Regions from separate parts of the Exiguobacterium sp. s142 genome, predicted to be linked through region 1. Evidence: riboswitches for the same ligand, from Rfam matches in the RefSeq annotation. Region 1 holds a riboswitch; each other region holds the start of a gene.
What was found. Region 1 has a riboswitch for thiamine pyrophosphate ahead of thiW (energy coupling factor transporter S component ThiW). Riboswitches for the same ligand answer to the same signal wherever they lie in the genome.

Region 1 (3,989 bases):
ATGTTGCCCCGGTCATCGAACATGACGGTCACCCCGAACGGTTCATGTTCTGAGAAGTACTGGAGCCACGCGTAACCTGCGTCGGCGACGATGAACTCCTTTCCTTGATGCATCTTATATTGTGGGGCTCGGACGGCGTCAATTTGAAAGAGGGCGACGGTGCCCGAGAAGCGATCGTCCCGCACCTCCATTTGTGCGTATCGATTTTTTAATATGCGTTCCCAATCACGACGATTGGCAAATTTTCGTTTTGGCATCTCTCTCTCTCCTTTAAATCAGTTTCCTAAATGTGTTCGCCAAAAGTCGACATTCCCCTGTTCAATCGTACAGATTGTGTGGATTGAACCAGACGAGGTAGCGATTCCATTTGCCCTAGATGAGAAAGTATCCAGGTTCTCATCCTATTTCATACATGCTACGCTAATGTAAAATAGGGAAATAATGTAACTTACTAGGGGGTTGTTTTATGAAACGATTAGGACTACTTGGCTTAAGCGCGTTCTTGCTGACAGGTTGTACCGATCAAGCCGAGCAACCAATCGTCTCTCCTGATATGAACGAACAAGATGAAGAAGCGACGATCGAATGGACACGAGAAGATTTCAAAGACGTCTTTGACCAACACGAGACTGCCCAAGACTTGTTAGCAGCGCTCGAAAACCAAGGGCTAACACCGTTCCGTGAGACGTTCGAACGCGTCGTCATCGCCGGGGACGGGATCCATCATACATACGCCGATATTTATCCGTTCAAGCTCGACGACGGCACGTACGCGACCGTCTATGAGAATGAAGACGGTGAGATCGCCAACGGTCCCGAGTCGGTCGCACCACTCTTTTGGCAAGAAGAGTCGTTCACGCAATTCGTTGAGGAGATTGAGAAGCGCAAATACGGGACGAGTGCCCCCCCGACCGACGTCACATTGACGCAAGACGAGTTTCAATCGATTTACGACCGCCATGCCTACACGTCAGCGCTCATCGTCGAGCTCGACGAATGGGGAGTTCAAGTCGCACGCGACCCAATCGAGAACGTCATCATTGCCGGGAACGGCGTCAAGGAAGTGACGGCCGACTTGATCGTCTTTGAGATCGAAAACGGCTACGCTATCGTCTACGACCAAGACGGTGAGATTTTGAAAGCACCGGAGTCGATCGCCCAGCTGTTTTGGAACGAGACGGATTATGAAAACCTGCTCGAGAAGAACGAGTGATCACGTACCGCGACGTTTCAAGTCCCGATACTCGAGGAACAAGTTAAGCCATTGGGCCGGTTTATCGGCTGACTCGGACGGATCATACCGATAGTTGGTAACATATACATGCCACGACAGTGCCCGATACACGCAACCGAGCTCTTCAGCGATCAACAAATGGCGCCATAGCACGTCCCGAGGCGCCACACCTTCCCACTCAGCCAAGTAGACGGTACGCATCTTCTGAATCTGTTCATACCATGCGACTTCATCGTCTTCTGGCAACAAGTCGTAGAGCGCGTTCCAAAACACACGGACGCTGAAGAACGGATGGGTGACGGTCGCATCGCCCCAATCGAGAATACATAAGTCATCCTTCTGTTCGCGCCAAAAGATGTTGCCGCCATGTAAGTCGCCGTGCTCGAGACTCATCGGCAGCCCAGTCGCGAGCTCGTCGCACATGGTGAGGAGTTCGTCTTGGAGCGCCAGCACCGCCTCTGCCTTATCTCGATCTAACCCCGTACATAACTCGGGTAAATACGTCCGTATCTCTTCTTTTAGACGAGCCGGACGCCGGTCCGGGATGCCGTAGGCCAAAAGCGTATCCATGTAATTCGCTTCTTTTCTCTGTAGTTTCGCATATTGACGCACAGCCGCTTTGTACCGACTGTGCTTGGGGTATTCACGAAGTGCATCCCCGCCGATGTCTCGCATAAGTAGCCAGTTGCGTGTCGCGGCAATGGCGATGACCTCCGGGACGAGTCCCGGATGCCGTTCGGCTAGATGCATCGACAGTTCAGCCTCGCCACCACTGATTGCTGTCACCGCCTTGGCGTAGTAACGGTCTGCTCCGTACTCTCCATACATCAAGTATGTCAAGTCGGTATCTTTCACAACCCGCCACGTCACGCCTGGCACATGGCCATCGAGCCAGTGCTCGAACTGTTCACGGTAAGACTCGTCACGCCATGGGATCGCATCTCTCACTGACCTCACTTCCTTTCACCACACTTCGTTTAGGAGGAAATAATATGGACGTTGTCTATTATTCATACCCGGTCGATGCGCTACTCTATATGTATTTAGGTGCGACGGCTGTCTTCAGCTTCATAATTGGTCTAGTCGTTCGCCGCGTGTCGAGGCGTCCAGATATCAGCTTTTGGACGACGATCGTGCTCAGCTTTGTCGGACTATGTCTTTCACTCGGCTGGTTCCGTAACGCCTCGGTCACCGTATTTATGGGTACACTCCCGTGGGTCATCAATCTCGTGTTTTCCCTGTTTTTATACGCCCTGTATAGCGTTATCATTTATTTCATCTTCCGACCGCGAAAAATTGAGGCAACAAAATAACGTTATGCTATACTCAAACCAATAAACGACCACTAGGGGAGCCTTCGGGCTGAGACGGCAACTGCCGGACCCTTCGAACCTGATCTGGCTCATACCAGCGTAGGGAAGTGGCTTGGATACGTCTGTCTGTCCACGCCACTTTTCCACTTGGAGAAGTGGCGTTTTCATTTTGAAAGGAGACACTACATGCGTATTCAACAACTCACTTGGATGGCGATGCTCATCGCCATCGCCATCATCGGCTCCCTGTTCATCTCCATCCCGACCGGTGTCGCCCGGGCCTATCCGGTGCAACATATGGTGAACGTCATCGCCGCCGTCACCGTCGGTCCGATTGGTGCCGTCCTCGTCGCGTTCGTGACCGGACTCGTCCGTGTCATGACCGGGACCGGGTCGTTGCTCGCCTTCCCAGGTGGTATGATCGGCGCCTTGCTTGCCGGACTATTTTACGTGCGGACGAACCGGGTCGCTTTCGCTGCGCTCGGTGAAGTCATCGGGACGGGCGTCATTGCCTCGCTCATCGCCGTCCCGTATGCGAAAATCTTAATGGGCTCCGAGTTCGGGGCATTGTTCTTCTTCCCGGCCTTCCTCGCCTCGAGTGTGACCGGAGCCATCCTCGGCTGGATCGTCCTCGCCCGCGTCAAACAGTTGCGTCCACTTACGGTGAAGCGATAATTGAACAAGAATCACAAAAACAGGGACAGCCGACTTGTGACGGTTATCCCTGTTTTACGTGATACACCCAGATTTCTTCTCCGTTCGCTTCATCAATCAAGCCGCTGTCGACGAATCCGCCTTTCGCGTAAAATCGTTTCGCCGGTTCGTTCGTCGCATGCAGGCTGAGGACGATGTCATCGACATCAAATCGATCTTGCATCCACTCAATCGCAAGTTGCAAAAATGTTGACCCGATGCCTTTCCCTTGCTCATCCAGATCAATCATAAACCGGTCGAGCCAGACGTAACGCTCCGCCTTATTCTCGGCCCCAATCATCATAAAGCCGACCGGTTGATTGTTTCGACAGAGCGCGTAGCATGCCCACGCGTGCTTGACGTCGACGTCCATCTCCCGGAGCGATTCCGCGTTCGTTTCGTTGAACTACCCCCACCTACGCTGCGCTTGGAGGTGAGGGATTCCTGAGTCATCCGGTCGAACGACCGAAACCTGATCAGGCTAACCCCGTCGTCCCGACGGTTGAAGAGGCCAGGATGCGTTCGGCCTCTCGTTTGAGATTGAGTCCTGCGTTCACGTCGCGGTCGTGGTGGGCGCCGCAGTTCGGGCACGTCCATTCACGCAAGCCGAGATGTTTCACGTCTTTGTGTTGATGGCCGCAACCTGAACAGAGCTGGCTCGAGGCGAACGTCTTCCCGACCTTGACTATAAATGATAGTTTTAAGATGTCCTAAAACGTTGGGATAACAATGTACAATTTCGTCTCCTT
Region 2 (3,989 bases), on a different contig from region 1:
GCGTTACGAACAAGACCGTCTGCCCCGCACGGACTCGTTCAGCCATCAATGCATGGAGCGCTCGAAGTGATGCCTCGTCTTGACCGGCCGTCGGTTCATCAAACGCGAGCAGTTGTTTACCCGACAGAAGCATCACCCCGATGGCGAGTCTCCGTTTTTGACCGTGACTGAGTGAGAGTGGATGGGCGTCACGCAGACGTTCAAGCCCGAGGCGTGCCAACATGTCCTCGATTGAACGGTTATGTCCATACGCTAGTTCCCGCGACACGTCACTCGTCACAAACAAATGCGCCGGGGATTGCGGGACGAGCCCGACTTCACGGTGATGCCGCGCCAGGCTTTTTAGCCACGTCGATTTGCCGCTGCCGTTCCGACCGAGGATGGCGATCACATCCCCGGGGGCCACTGCGATTTTGCTCGCTGCAAGTTGAAACTTTTTGTGATTCACTTTCGGTATCTGAAATAATGTGTTTGTGCCCCGTGTCGTTTCAATCGGCGTAAATGTATAATCCGGTTGAACGACGAACGATCCATCGCCTGCGATCCTTCCGTTCACGAGTTCCAGGTGCCGGTCAAAGAAGTCGCCCCACATGTACGGACGATGCTCGATGACGACGATATTGACGTTCCGTGCGGACTTGTCGAGCCAGCGAACGAACCGACGTGCCGTCGCCGGGTCGAGGTGTGAGAGCGGCTCGTCGAGTAAGAGCCATTCCGGACATCCGATCAAGGCACAGGCGACGGCGATTTGCTGCTTCTCGCCCCCTGATAAATCATGGATGGTGCGGTGGCGATAATCGGACAAATGTAACTCGTGCAAAATCGCTGAGACACGGTCCATCATCTCGCTTCGGGCGACCGAAAAGTTTTCGAGCGTGAAAATCAGCTCTTCCTCTACCGTCTGCATGACGAACTGGCTGTCCGGGTCTTGAAACACCGTCCCGACGCGGCGATTCACCTCGCCAGGCCGATACGTGGCATAGGACCGACCGAATAGATGCAATCGCCCCGTCACAATCCCATCACAGTTGTCCGGGTAGAGCCGATTGAACAAGGCGAACAAAGTCGACTTCCCCGACCCGCTCGCCCCGGTGATGAGCGTCCTGCCGTCCTTAAGACGAAGTGTGATATCTGTCAATACGTCGCGTTCTTCTCCCGGGAAACGAAACGCCAGACGCTCGGTCTCAACCATGTGCCTTCCTCTGCCGGGTGACGGCATATCCTTCTAGCGCACCCGTTCGAAGCAACAAGTCGCTCAAAATCTTCCCGCCGATCCCTGCGATGAGCATCCCGCTCGTCGCCCGTAGTGCGAACATCAAAGCCACGTACGTCGGACTGAGCGCACTGAGACCTCCCATGACGTACGTATATGCGAAACTCGTCACTGCCGCACCGAATCCGGCGAGCATGAGCACCCACAAGTCATACCGCTTATACCCGGTTAGTGCGAACGCCGCTTCGGCGCCGAGTCCTTGAATGATGCCGACGAGGATGATGCGCGGACCGATCGCATTGCCGATCATCATCTCGATCGACGCTGCGAGCACTTCCGACAAAAAGGCGGCGCCTGGCTTTCGAATGATGTAGGCGGTAATAATCGAGACGATGAACCAAATCCCAAAAATCCATTCATAGGCGATCGGCCCGATCAAGCCGGCCCACAAGTTCCCCACATGGACGAACGCCAAATAGACGACGGCAAAGACGACCGATAAAATCGACAACAAAACGATTTCTTTCAACTTCCATGAGTTAAGCATCGATGCGTCCCTCGTGTGACGGACTGTTCACACTGAACGTGACCGTCATGACGACGTGGCTCGACTTCTCGCGAACACGGTTGAACGTCGCCTCATAAAACGCGAACACCGGCTCGATGTCTCCGTGAATTCCTGAAGCATAATGCATCGCGTCATTGAAGACACCCCGTGCTTTCGCGAAATCGACCTCTTCATAGATGATGTCCATGTAATCGTCATCACCGAGCGGGTAGAGCGCGAACTGTGAAGAGACGTATTGCGCACCTACCCGCCCGTTCACAGGTTCAGTCGTTACGTCGAGCAGATTGTCCCCGGCCGTGTCACCCGGACAGCCCACCGAGAACGTTCCACTCATCGAGACGTGGGTCCCTGTCTTCGTTGCGTGTGACAAGACTGCTTTCGCGACGTCAAACACGTGCTCGGCCCGACCGCGAATCACGGTCGACACATCGTCCGTGTGCCTCCAGACGTTGCTTAAATCAGTTTCTTTGAGTGCTCCTTTGATGACCGGTATGAACTCTGACGTCATCGGGCTTAGCGTAAAGCGGAACCCGACGATCGGGCTCGTTCCACATTGTTGATTCATGATGATTCCCCCCTTATTTGGTTACACAAAAAAGCCGCATCCATGAGAATGCGGCCACTTATCCAATCATCAATCCATCAGAAAAAGTGCCACACTTCCTCACGCCAGTATTACCTGGATCGAGTTATAAGGGATTGGAGCCATGCTCACATCTCAGCCGAAGCACCCCTAGTGTAGTCCAATGTATGCGGTTGTTCATGCAAGCAAAAGTATAGCCGTTCGATTCTGAATTGTAAACGTTTAAATCATGAAAACGTCGCGATTCCGTTTCCTGGAAGCGTATCCCGTAACGTTGTCCAGTCTGACGCCATTTCTTCGTCTGACAGTAGACAGGCGTCAAGTTCAAGCTCGACGCGCACTCGGTCCATTCGGTGACCGATCAAGACGAGCTCCGTCTGGCGGTCGCCGTACGGTTCGATGTAATCGGCCTCAAGCTCTGGTTCGGCGGCAAACATCTGCTTTCGTTCCGCGTCAGGAAGCGTCGCGAGCCAACGGCCGGCATGTTCGAGCGTCGACGCGTACCCCGCTTGGGAGAACAGGCAAGCGATGTCGTTCCGTGAGGCGATCCATAAAAAACCTTTCGCCCGGACGACTTCTTCCGGGAACTGTTCGATCCACGCATGTAAACGCTCCGGGTGGAACGGACGGCGGCGGCGATAGACGAACGAACTGATGCCGTACTCTTCGGTTTCAGGGGTATGGTCGTCTGTCTCGAGCTCTTGGATCCATCCGGCGGCATGCATCGCCTGGTCGAAGTCGAACAAGTTCACGTCTAACAGGTCGGACAACAATACGTTCCCGTACGTACTTGTCAAAAGTCGCGCCGCCGGGTTTAACGCGCGCAACAGACTTTCGATCTCGTGCAGTTCCGGTTCCGTGACCCGGTCCGCCTTGTTGAGGACGATGATGTCGGCAAACTCGACTTGATCGACGAGCAAATCGACGACTTCCCGGACGTCACCCGTGTCGACAGCCTGTTTCCGTTCATGCAGCGATTCGCCCGAGTTGAAGTCTTTTAAAAATCGATATGCGTCGACGACCGTCACCATCGCGTCAACATACACACGGCTCGTCAAGTCGATACCCAAGGCGTCATCCGCATATGTAAACGTCTGCGCGACCGGGATCGGTTCCGAGATACCTGACGACTCGATGATGATGCCGTCGAGCTGTCGGTCGTTCGCAATCTCGCTGACCGCCTCGAGTAAATCTTCTCGCAACGTGCAGCAGATGCAGCCGTTAGACAGCTCCACCAACTTCTCGTCCGTCCGTGAAAAACCTGCTCCGTCAATCAATCGCTCATCGATGTTCAGCTCGCTCATATCGTTGACGATGACGGCATATTTTTTACCATCCCGATTGTTCAACATATGATTGAGCAACGTCGTCTTGCCACTTCCTAAATATCCGGACAAGACTGTGATCGGAATTCGTTTCATGATGTATACCACCTTTAAATCGTAATCATTACATTTTAGATAATGAACGGGATCACGTCCGTTGTCAACAAAAATACACGCTCAAAAGGAGCGTGTTTTCTTGTTGACTAACATGATTGTTATCGCTCGTCCTTCCGGCGCCCACGCTTTCCGCAGGCAATCCCGGAGCCGCATCGCGACTCGCGTCGCTGCTGGGTCTCCGTC
Region 3 (3,989 bases), on a different contig from region 1:
TCAAGAGCGCCATCGGCTGTTTAAACTGACGATCATGGGTCCGCTTGATGAGGACGAAGAGTACGCCGAAGAGTGTCGTCTACTGATTGAGCAGAGCGGGCTGACCGACTATGTCGAACTCGTCGGGAAAGTGAACGTACAAGACTGGTTGCCGAAATTTGATTTGTTGTTGTTGACGAGCATATCGGAAGGGCAGCCGCTTGCCATTTTAGAAGGGATGGCGGCTGGCATCCCTTGGGTGGCGACCGATGTCGGGGCTTGTTCGGAACTACTTTACGGACGCGCTGACGATCCGTTCGGTCCGGCCGGCTTCATCGTTCCTCCGGTCCATCCGGAAGCCATCGCTGACAAAGTCGAATGGATGATGGATTATCCGCGCGAACGGATGCGCTTCGGTAAAAACGGCCGCGAGCGTGTCCGTCAGTATTATCGATTGCAACAGTTCGTCGACCGCTATAAAGCCATCTATGAAGCGAGGAGGGAACAGTATGGCGGGCATCGGGTTTAAGTTACAAAAGCTGTTTCAAGAAGACTATTACTCTTCAAGACTGAAGGCGTACACGTTTTCCGGTCTCGTCACATCGGGCCCTTGGCTGATTGTCATCCTCGTTGTCGGTACGATTCAATGGTTGGCGTTTCAGATGCCGATGTTGTCACTCGAGGAACGGACACTGTTTATGCTATCCGTGTCTTACGCGTTCATTTTCTCGCAAATTCTATTTAGTTTTCAGCAGCTCGTCGTCACGCGATACGTGGCCGATTTGTTTTATGAAAAGAAAGCCCATGAGATCTTTCCTGTCTTCACCGGCATGTTAAAAGTGACGATTCTCGCTGCCGTCGTCATGTATAGCGTGTTTTGGCTGATTTCACCGCTCAGTTTCGCCTATAAGCTCGTCCTGTTCGTCTTATTCATGACCATCAACGTCATCTGGGTCATGTTCTTGTTCTTGAGCGCCGCCAAATTTTATCAAGCGGTCGCTTACAGCTTCTTGCTAGGCGGGGTTATTTCAGTCGCGAGCGTCTATTTGATCAGTCGTCTCATGGTCAACCCATCGAGCCTCGAGCTTCTGTTTGGCTTTACCGTTGGGATGGTCGTGACGCTGTTCGGGCTATTCTTCGCGATGCTTCGGACGTTTCCGCTCAGGTATGCGACGCGAGAGTTTTCATACTTCCGGTACTTTGATAAGTATCCGGACTTGTTCGCGATTGGTGTGTTATACGTGCTTGGGATCTGGGTGACCAACTTCATCATTTGGTTTGGTGAAGGTCGCATGGTGATTGCCGATTCGTTCGTGTTCAATCCGTATTATGACACGGCTGTGTTCTGGTCGTACTTGACGATCATCCCGACCCAGCTCTTGTTCGTCGTCGCTGTCGAGACAAGGTTTTACGAGCGCTACCGAACGTTTTACGGCTTGATCAATTATGGCGGGGCGTTACACCAAATTGAGAAGGCGAAGCAGACGATGACGACGGTGTTGAAAAATGAATTGATCCGACTTGGGCGAAGTCAAGGTGTTGTCACCTTGTTCGCGATCCTGATGGCGGGTGTGTTCGTCGGTTGGATTGGTGTCCCGGAAGAAGTCGGTCAAATTTTCCGGATGACGACGCTCGCCGCGTTCGCGAACGCGATGATTCTCGTACTGACGCTGCTCTTGCTTTATTTTGAGGACCGGCGTGGTGCGTTGTTCGTCAACCTATCGTTCTTCACATTGAACGCCTTGTTCACGTTGTCGTTACTATCGCGCGGGATCGATTGGTATGGGGTCGGCTTTGCGATCAGCACGACCATCACGTTCTTTATCGCAGGACTGCGCTTGATTTATTTTATGGGGAAGGTCGATTATTACGTGTTCGCGGCCTCGAACCGTCGTAAGCTCGGGACGGAACGGTTCTCGCATTTTGGGACCGCGCTCAACCGTCGCTTCTCGCGTTAAAGGGTTTGCATTTTTCAAAAAGATTGATATGATGTGGTCGAAGATGACCGAATTTCATAATGTTTGCCACTAGGGGAGTCGCTTGACGCGGCTGAGATGGACAAGGTCCAGACCCTTTGAACCTGATCTAGTTCACGCTAGCGGAGGGAAGTGGGCGAAACGTCCTTTCTCACACTCTTTGTGTATGGCCGACGCCGCTTCCGTTATGGGAGGCGGCGTCTTTTTTCATACAAAGGAGGAGAATACGATGACATTTACCGCACACATCCGCCAAGAGGCCAACGCCTTGTTTGAGGCGAGTTTCCACCATCCGTTCGTCCGCGCGCTCGGAGACGGGACGCTCGACGAGGCGAAGTTTCGGCATTACGTGATGCAAGACTCGTACTACTTGAATCAATTTTCGAAAGTACAGGCGAAGGGCGCTACACTTGCCCCGACGATGGAGCTGGCGAGCCGATTTTTGACGCACGCCCTCCACACGATCGAGGCGGAGCACGAGTTGCATCGGGAATTTTTTACGATGCTCGAGGTGAGTGACATGGAGTGGGCGACGTTCGAACCAGCTCCGACGGCTTATGCATACACGCTACATATGCAACAAGCCGGCCCGACGCTCGGAGACGTGCTCGCGGCGATTCTTCCATGCTACTGGGTGTATTACGAGATCGGGGAGCGCTTGAAGGACGCAGAGCCAGACCATCCGATCTATTCTGTTTGGATTGCGACGTACGGTTCGGAATGGTTCCGTGAACTCGTCGAAGAGCAGATCGAGCGACTTGACGAATTGGCGGGACAAGCGATGGAGTCAGAACGGATTCGCTATCAGCAACTGTTTTTGAAAAGTTGCTACTATGAGCTCGCGTTTTGGGAGATGGCCTGGACACTCGAATCGTGGGAACTGCCGCTTGAGGTGGGACAATGAGGCCGGATCTATGGGAAGCCGTCCGGTTGAAGCGACCGCTCGTCCATAACATCACAAACATAGTGGTGGCCAACTTCTCGGCGAACGGATTGCTCGCCATCGGTGCGTCCCCGGTCATGGCCGATGCGATCGAAGAAGTGGCAGACATGGCGACGGTGAGCGACGCCCTCGTCTTGAACATCGGAACGCTCGGCACGATGACCGAGGCGACGATGATCCGCGCCGGACAAGCCGCGAATCAGTCGGGCCGCCCTGTCGTCCTAGACCCGGTCGGTGTCGGGGCGACACCGTTCCGCCGCGACGTCGTCGAACGGATTTTGCGAGACGTCCGCGTCACGGTCATCCGTGGGAACGCCGGGGAAGTCGCCACGCTTGTCGATGCCGGTTGGACGACGAAAGGGGTCGACGCCGGAAGCGGCACACATCATCCGCAACAACTCGCTGAACGAGCAGCGAACCGATATAGCTGTGTTGTCGTGATTACCGGTGCGACGGATTTCGTGAGCGATGGTACGGTCACGCTAGAGATTTTGGGCGGTCATCCGCTCATGACAGAGACGACAGGCACCGGCTGTCTACTCAGTGCGGTCGTCGGTGCGTTCCTTGCTGTTGAACCGGACGTGATGACGGCAACCTCGACCGCGCTCACCGGATATGCACGATGCGGCGAGTTGGCGAGTGAAGCAGCGACGGGTCCGGGGGATTTCCCAATCCACTTTCTCAACGCACTCGCTACCATGACGTCAACTGACCTGCCGAGCGACCGAATCGAGGTGTTCGCGCGATGAGGCCTCAAGTCTTGACCATCGCCGGTTCGGACTCTGGCGGGGGAGCCGGAATCCAAGCCGATTTGAAAACGTTTCAAGAATTAGGCGTATTTGGCACGAGTGTCGTGACCGCGGTGACGGCTCAAAACACGCGTGGCGTGCACGGTGTCGAAGCCGTCTCCGCCGACCTCGTCGCACGCCAGCTTGATGCAGTCGGATCAGACTTTATCATCTCGGCGTGCAAGACCGGGATGCTGTTCAATCGTGAGTTGATTGACGTCGTGGCGGACGCAATCGAGCAGCATCGATTTCAAAATGTCGTCGTCGATCCGGTCATGATCGCTAAAGGCGGTGCGACCTTGC
Region 4 (3,989 bases), on a different contig from region 1:
CCTTCGCACCTGAAGTCATCGTCAAATTCATGTTCGTTCCCGTGTCGCCGTCTGGGACCGGGAAGACGTTAAGCGAATCCACGTAATCTGCATTTTGGCTCAAGTTGGCTGCACCGTTTGCGACCATTTGCGCAAACACCAATCCATCTAAACGTTTTAACCCCACACCAAATCCTCCTTCGTTCTCGTCAGTCATTCGTCAGACGAACGCCTTGTACGAATATATTTACCGACGAAACGTTTAATCCTAAAGTTTCACCGAGCGTGTATTTTACACGACTTTGCACGTTGTAAGCGACTTCCGACACTTTCGTCCCGTAGCTCACGATGATGTGCATATCGATATGTACGTCTTCTCCATCTTGACGTACGACAACGCCACGCGCATAATTCTCACGTTTGAGCAGTTCTGCGATCCCGTCTTTCAGTTGAGCTTGTGACGCCATTCCTACGACGCCGAAACATTCCATCGCCGCACCGCCCGCGAGTGTCGCGACCACGTCGTTCGTGATATCAATATTGCCATATGTTGTCTTCATTTCAATTGCCATATGGAGTAGCCTCCTTTATTCGGAATGATTCCTACAGTATATTCTACAATAAGTACCTAGTTATTAAAAGGACATGCCCCTAAACTCGGTCAATTGTAACCGCAACCCTCATTCATTATTAAAATCCTCATCCGTAATGTCAAGTTTTTTTCTTGTCATCCGGTTATTTTCTAGTTGCATCGTGAAAAAACCCATGCTAATATAAACGAGTGTCTATTAGGACGAACCCACATAAAAAAGGAGGGGAAACGCATGGCACGTAAATGCTACGTAACAGGTAAGTCACCTAAGTCAGGTAACAACCGTTCGCACGCACTCAACAAGACAAAACGTACTTGGGGTGTAAACGTACAAAAAGTTCGCATTCTCGTTGACGGTAAACCTAAACGAGTTTGGGTTTCAGCTCGCGCTCTTAAATCAGGTCTCGTTGAACGCGTATAATTACCATACACGAACGAAATAAATCCCAGCGGCATGCGCCGATGGGATTTTTTTGTTTATTTCTTTATATACATAATCAAGACGTTGCCGCTATGAACGAGCAAATCCGCCTCTTCCGCCGACCACTCGTTTGAGATCGTCAGCGCCTCATGGCTGACGACGTCATGGTTCTCGAGCGGGTACTTGACGCCACGAATCGAGACCGAGGCCCGTTTCCAAGGTACGAGCGACAAGTAATGGTCAGGACGACGCGGGAGACGATAGTCCCCTTTTCCGACGAGGCGCACTTCTTGCCCGTCTGCGAACAACCGCATCTCGGGGTACGCCTCGAGCAGACCGACGTTGCTGAGCGTCATATCGAGTCTGCCCCCGAGTGCACCGTACACGTCGATCACGTCCGCCCCTTTCCCTCGTGCCGCCTCGAGAGCGATCTCAAGGTCGGTCACGTCTTTTTCAGACGGATAACGGACAGCTTCCTCCGGCACGGTGCCTGTGAACGAATCAAAGTCACCGACGAGCAGGTCCGGCTTCATCCCACGGTCGAGCAGCGTATGATAGCCGCCGTCGACGCCGATGACGTAATCGGCGTTCCGAGGAAGCTCAGGGACCGCTTCCGGGCTCGCAGCCACAATCAAGACACGCATTATCTGATGTCCCGTGTCGCGAGCGTCGCGAAACGCGGCGCCGACGTGAACAAGAGCACGATCACGACCGCCGAGACGAGGAACGACGGCAACATATACGTCAAGTTATAGCCGAGCGAGTACAAGACGACCGGTCCTTCCGCATACTCGGCGAAGAAGACGATGCCGGAGACGACGTGCGCAACGTAGCGGAGCGCCGAGCCGATCAACGCCCCGAGAATCAAATAGAACGTGAGCGTTTTCTTGGCGCCGTCTTTTGCCGACTGTTTGACTTGCCCGGCGAAGATGCCGGCGACTCCGACGAGGCCGTAGGCGACCGTGTAGTCGAGTAAAAACTGGACCGGCGTGAAGATATAGGCCCCAAATAACAGTTGTAGCGTCCCGACGAGCGCGCCTGTCGCGAGTCCGCCTCTCAATCCATGCCGATAAGCCATCACGAGAATCGGCAGCATCGCCAAGCTGACTGCTCCGCCTTGCGGCAACCGATATGGGATGAGCATGTCAAAGATCAGTCCGAGCGAGGCGAACAGCGAGATTTCAATGAGCGCCTGTAGTTTTAAACGTTGTTTCATCTTATTCCCTCCTTGATATGAGTGAACGACAAAAAGCAGCATGACGTAAACGCCATGCTGCTATCGTGTAGCAACGTGCATTTTCGCCACATCCCTACGTCCGTGTGAACGGAACAGGTTCAAAGGGTTAGCTCATGCCTCTCAGCCACAGATGTGACACCCCTTGCGACAATATTTGTTGTTCTACAGACGATTATACACGAGACGCGTTGCGAATGCTATCGATTGCGTCTTTATAGCTCGGTTCGTTATAGATGGCTGAACCGGCAACGAGGACGTCGGCACCTGCGTCGATACAAAGTTTTGCCGTCGCAGGATTTACCCCGCCATCGATCTCGATCTCGAAGTCGAGACGACGCGCTTGGCGCATCTCGCTGAGCGCCGCAATCTTCGGGACGACCGCTTCGATGAACGCTTGGCCGCCAAAGCCAGGGTTCACGGTCATGAGCAACACCATATCGACATCACCGAGCACGTGCTCGATTGATGACAACGGCGTATGTGGGTTCAAGACGACACCACACTTGGCGCCGGCTCCTTTGATTTGTTGCAATACGCGATGCAAATGGTTTGTCGCCTCGACATGGACCGTGACGATATCGGCGCCTGCTTGAACGAAGTCCTCGACGAACCGTTCCGGCTGGTCAATCATCAAATGGACGTCTAATACCATGTCCGACTTGTCACGCAAACTTTTGAGTACCGGCAGTCCAATCGAGATGTTCGGCACGAACTGACCGTCCATGACGTCAAAATGGATGTAATCGGCCCCTGCTTCTTGGACCGCTTTGACCTCTGCCTCAAGGTTGGCAAAATCGGCCGACAGGATCGATGGTGCGATTTTAATCATGTTAGTACCTCCGTTGTCTATCTTTTAATTCCTCCATAAACGTAACATAGTTCGCATAGCGGGTGGAAGCGATTTCTCCGGCCTCGACCGCCGCTTTGACGGCACAACCTGGCTCGTTCAAATGGGCGCAACCACGGAATTTACAGTCATCGTGCCGCAAGACGAATTCAGGGAAACACCAACGCATCTCCTCGACTTCAAGTTCTTCCGGGAACTCAAGACTCGAGAATCCAGGTGTATCGGCGACGAACCCGTCCGCGAGTGTGATGAGCGTGACGTGACGCGTCGTATGCTTCCCGCGGCCAAGCGCTTTCGAAATTTTACCAGTCGCGAGTTCAAGCTCCGGTGCGACCGCGTTCAGCAACGAACTCTTCCCGACGCCGGTCTGTCCGGCGAATACGCTCGTCTTGTCTTTGAACGCGCTGCGGATGAGCTCGATCCCAGCTCCGTCTTCGGTCGACGTCTCAATGACTTGATAGCCGATCGAACGGTATAGCGCTGCCGCCGCACTAATTTTTTCCTTCTCAGCTTCTAGCAACAAGTCCATCTTCGTCAACACGATGATCGGGTGAACTTGCTTCGATTCGATCAAAATGAGAAAGCGGTCAAGCAAATGAAACGAGAACGCCGGCTCTTTCACGGAAAAGAGCAGAAACGCCTGATCGATGTTGGCGATCGGCGGACGGACGAGATGGTTCGATCGCTCATCGACAGCCATGATGTAGCCGGTCCCGTCCCCTTGGTCTTGAATATCGACGTCGTCCCCGACGACGGGCGAAATGTTTCGGTTCCGGAAGTTTCCTCGGGCGCGACATCTGATTTCAACTTTCGTTTCGGTCATGACATCATAAAATCCACCTTGCAAGCGAATAATCGTTCCTTTCATCCTGTTTCCTCCTTAGAAAAGAGGTGACGCGCACGCCACCTCTTC

Region 2: linked by a shared signal. The riboswitch ahead of KNP77_RS07470 (YkoF family thiamine/hydroxymethylpyrimidine-binding protein) and the one ahead of thiW (energy coupling factor transporter S component ThiW) in region 1 are both predicted to bind thiamine pyrophosphate.
Region 3: linked by a shared signal. The riboswitch ahead of tenA (thiaminase II) and the one ahead of thiW (energy coupling factor transporter S component ThiW) in region 1 are both predicted to bind thiamine pyrophosphate.
Region 4: linked by a shared signal. The riboswitch ahead of thiT (energy-coupled thiamine transporter ThiT) and the one ahead of thiW (energy coupling factor transporter S component ThiW) in region 1 are both predicted to bind thiamine pyrophosphate.

The regions. Positions count from the first base shown of each region.
Region 1 covers NZ_JACSMB010000023.1:29,149-33,137, forward strand. The annotation lists gene KNP77_RS14635 (ribonuclease FAU-1 family protein) at 1-257, opposite strand, end outside; gene KNP77_RS14640 (hypothetical protein) at 467-1,213, shown strand; gene KNP77_RS14645 (aminoglycoside phosphotransferase family protein) at 1,214-2,182, opposite strand; gene KNP77_RS14650 (hypothetical protein) at 2,227-2,547, shown strand; TPP riboswitch at 2,572-2,670, shown strand; gene thiW (energy coupling factor transporter S component ThiW) at 2,734-3,222, shown strand; partial or broken gene KNP77_RS14660 (GNAT family N-acetyltransferase) at 3,266-3,616, opposite strand; partial or broken gene KNP77_RS14665 (zinc ribbon domain-containing protein) at 3,717-3,929, opposite strand.
Region 2 covers NZ_JACSMB010000006.1:55,880-59,868, forward strand. The annotation lists gene KNP77_RS07460 (ABC transporter ATP-binding protein) at 1-1,192, opposite strand, end outside; gene KNP77_RS07465 (ECF transporter S component) at 1,185-1,760, opposite strand; gene KNP77_RS07470 (YkoF family thiamine/hydroxymethylpyrimidine-binding protein) at 1,753-2,346, opposite strand; TPP riboswitch at 2,426-2,526, opposite strand; gene KNP77_RS07475 (GTP-binding protein) at 2,592-3,785, opposite strand.
Region 3 covers NZ_JACSMB010000003.1:8,451-12,439, forward strand. The annotation lists gene pelF (GT4 family glycosyltransferase PelF) at 1-508, shown strand, start outside; gene pelG (exopolysaccharide Pel transporter PelG) at 489-1,937, shown strand; TPP riboswitch at 1,999-2,103, shown strand; gene tenA (thiaminase II) at 2,185-2,859, shown strand; gene thiM (hydroxyethylthiazole kinase) at 2,856-3,647, shown strand; gene thiD (bifunctional hydroxymethylpyrimidine kinase/phosphomethylpyrimidine kinase) at 3,644-3,989, shown strand, end outside.
Region 4 covers NZ_JACSMB010000001.1:396,355-400,343, forward strand. The annotation lists gene KNP77_RS02030 (DAK2 domain-containing protein) at 1-166, opposite strand, end outside; gene KNP77_RS02035 (Asp23/Gls24 family envelope stress response protein) at 189-551, opposite strand; gene rpmB (50S ribosomal protein L28) at 804-992, shown strand; gene KNP77_RS02045 (thiamine diphosphokinase) at 1,049-1,636, opposite strand; gene thiT (energy-coupled thiamine transporter ThiT) at 1,636-2,208, opposite strand; TPP riboswitch at 2,283-2,382, opposite strand; gene rpe (ribulose-phosphate 3-epimerase) at 2,402-3,058, opposite strand; gene rsgA (ribosome small subunit-dependent GTPase A) at 3,060-3,944, opposite strand; gene pknB (Stk1 family PASTA domain-containing Ser/Thr kinase) at 3,988-3,989, opposite strand, start outside.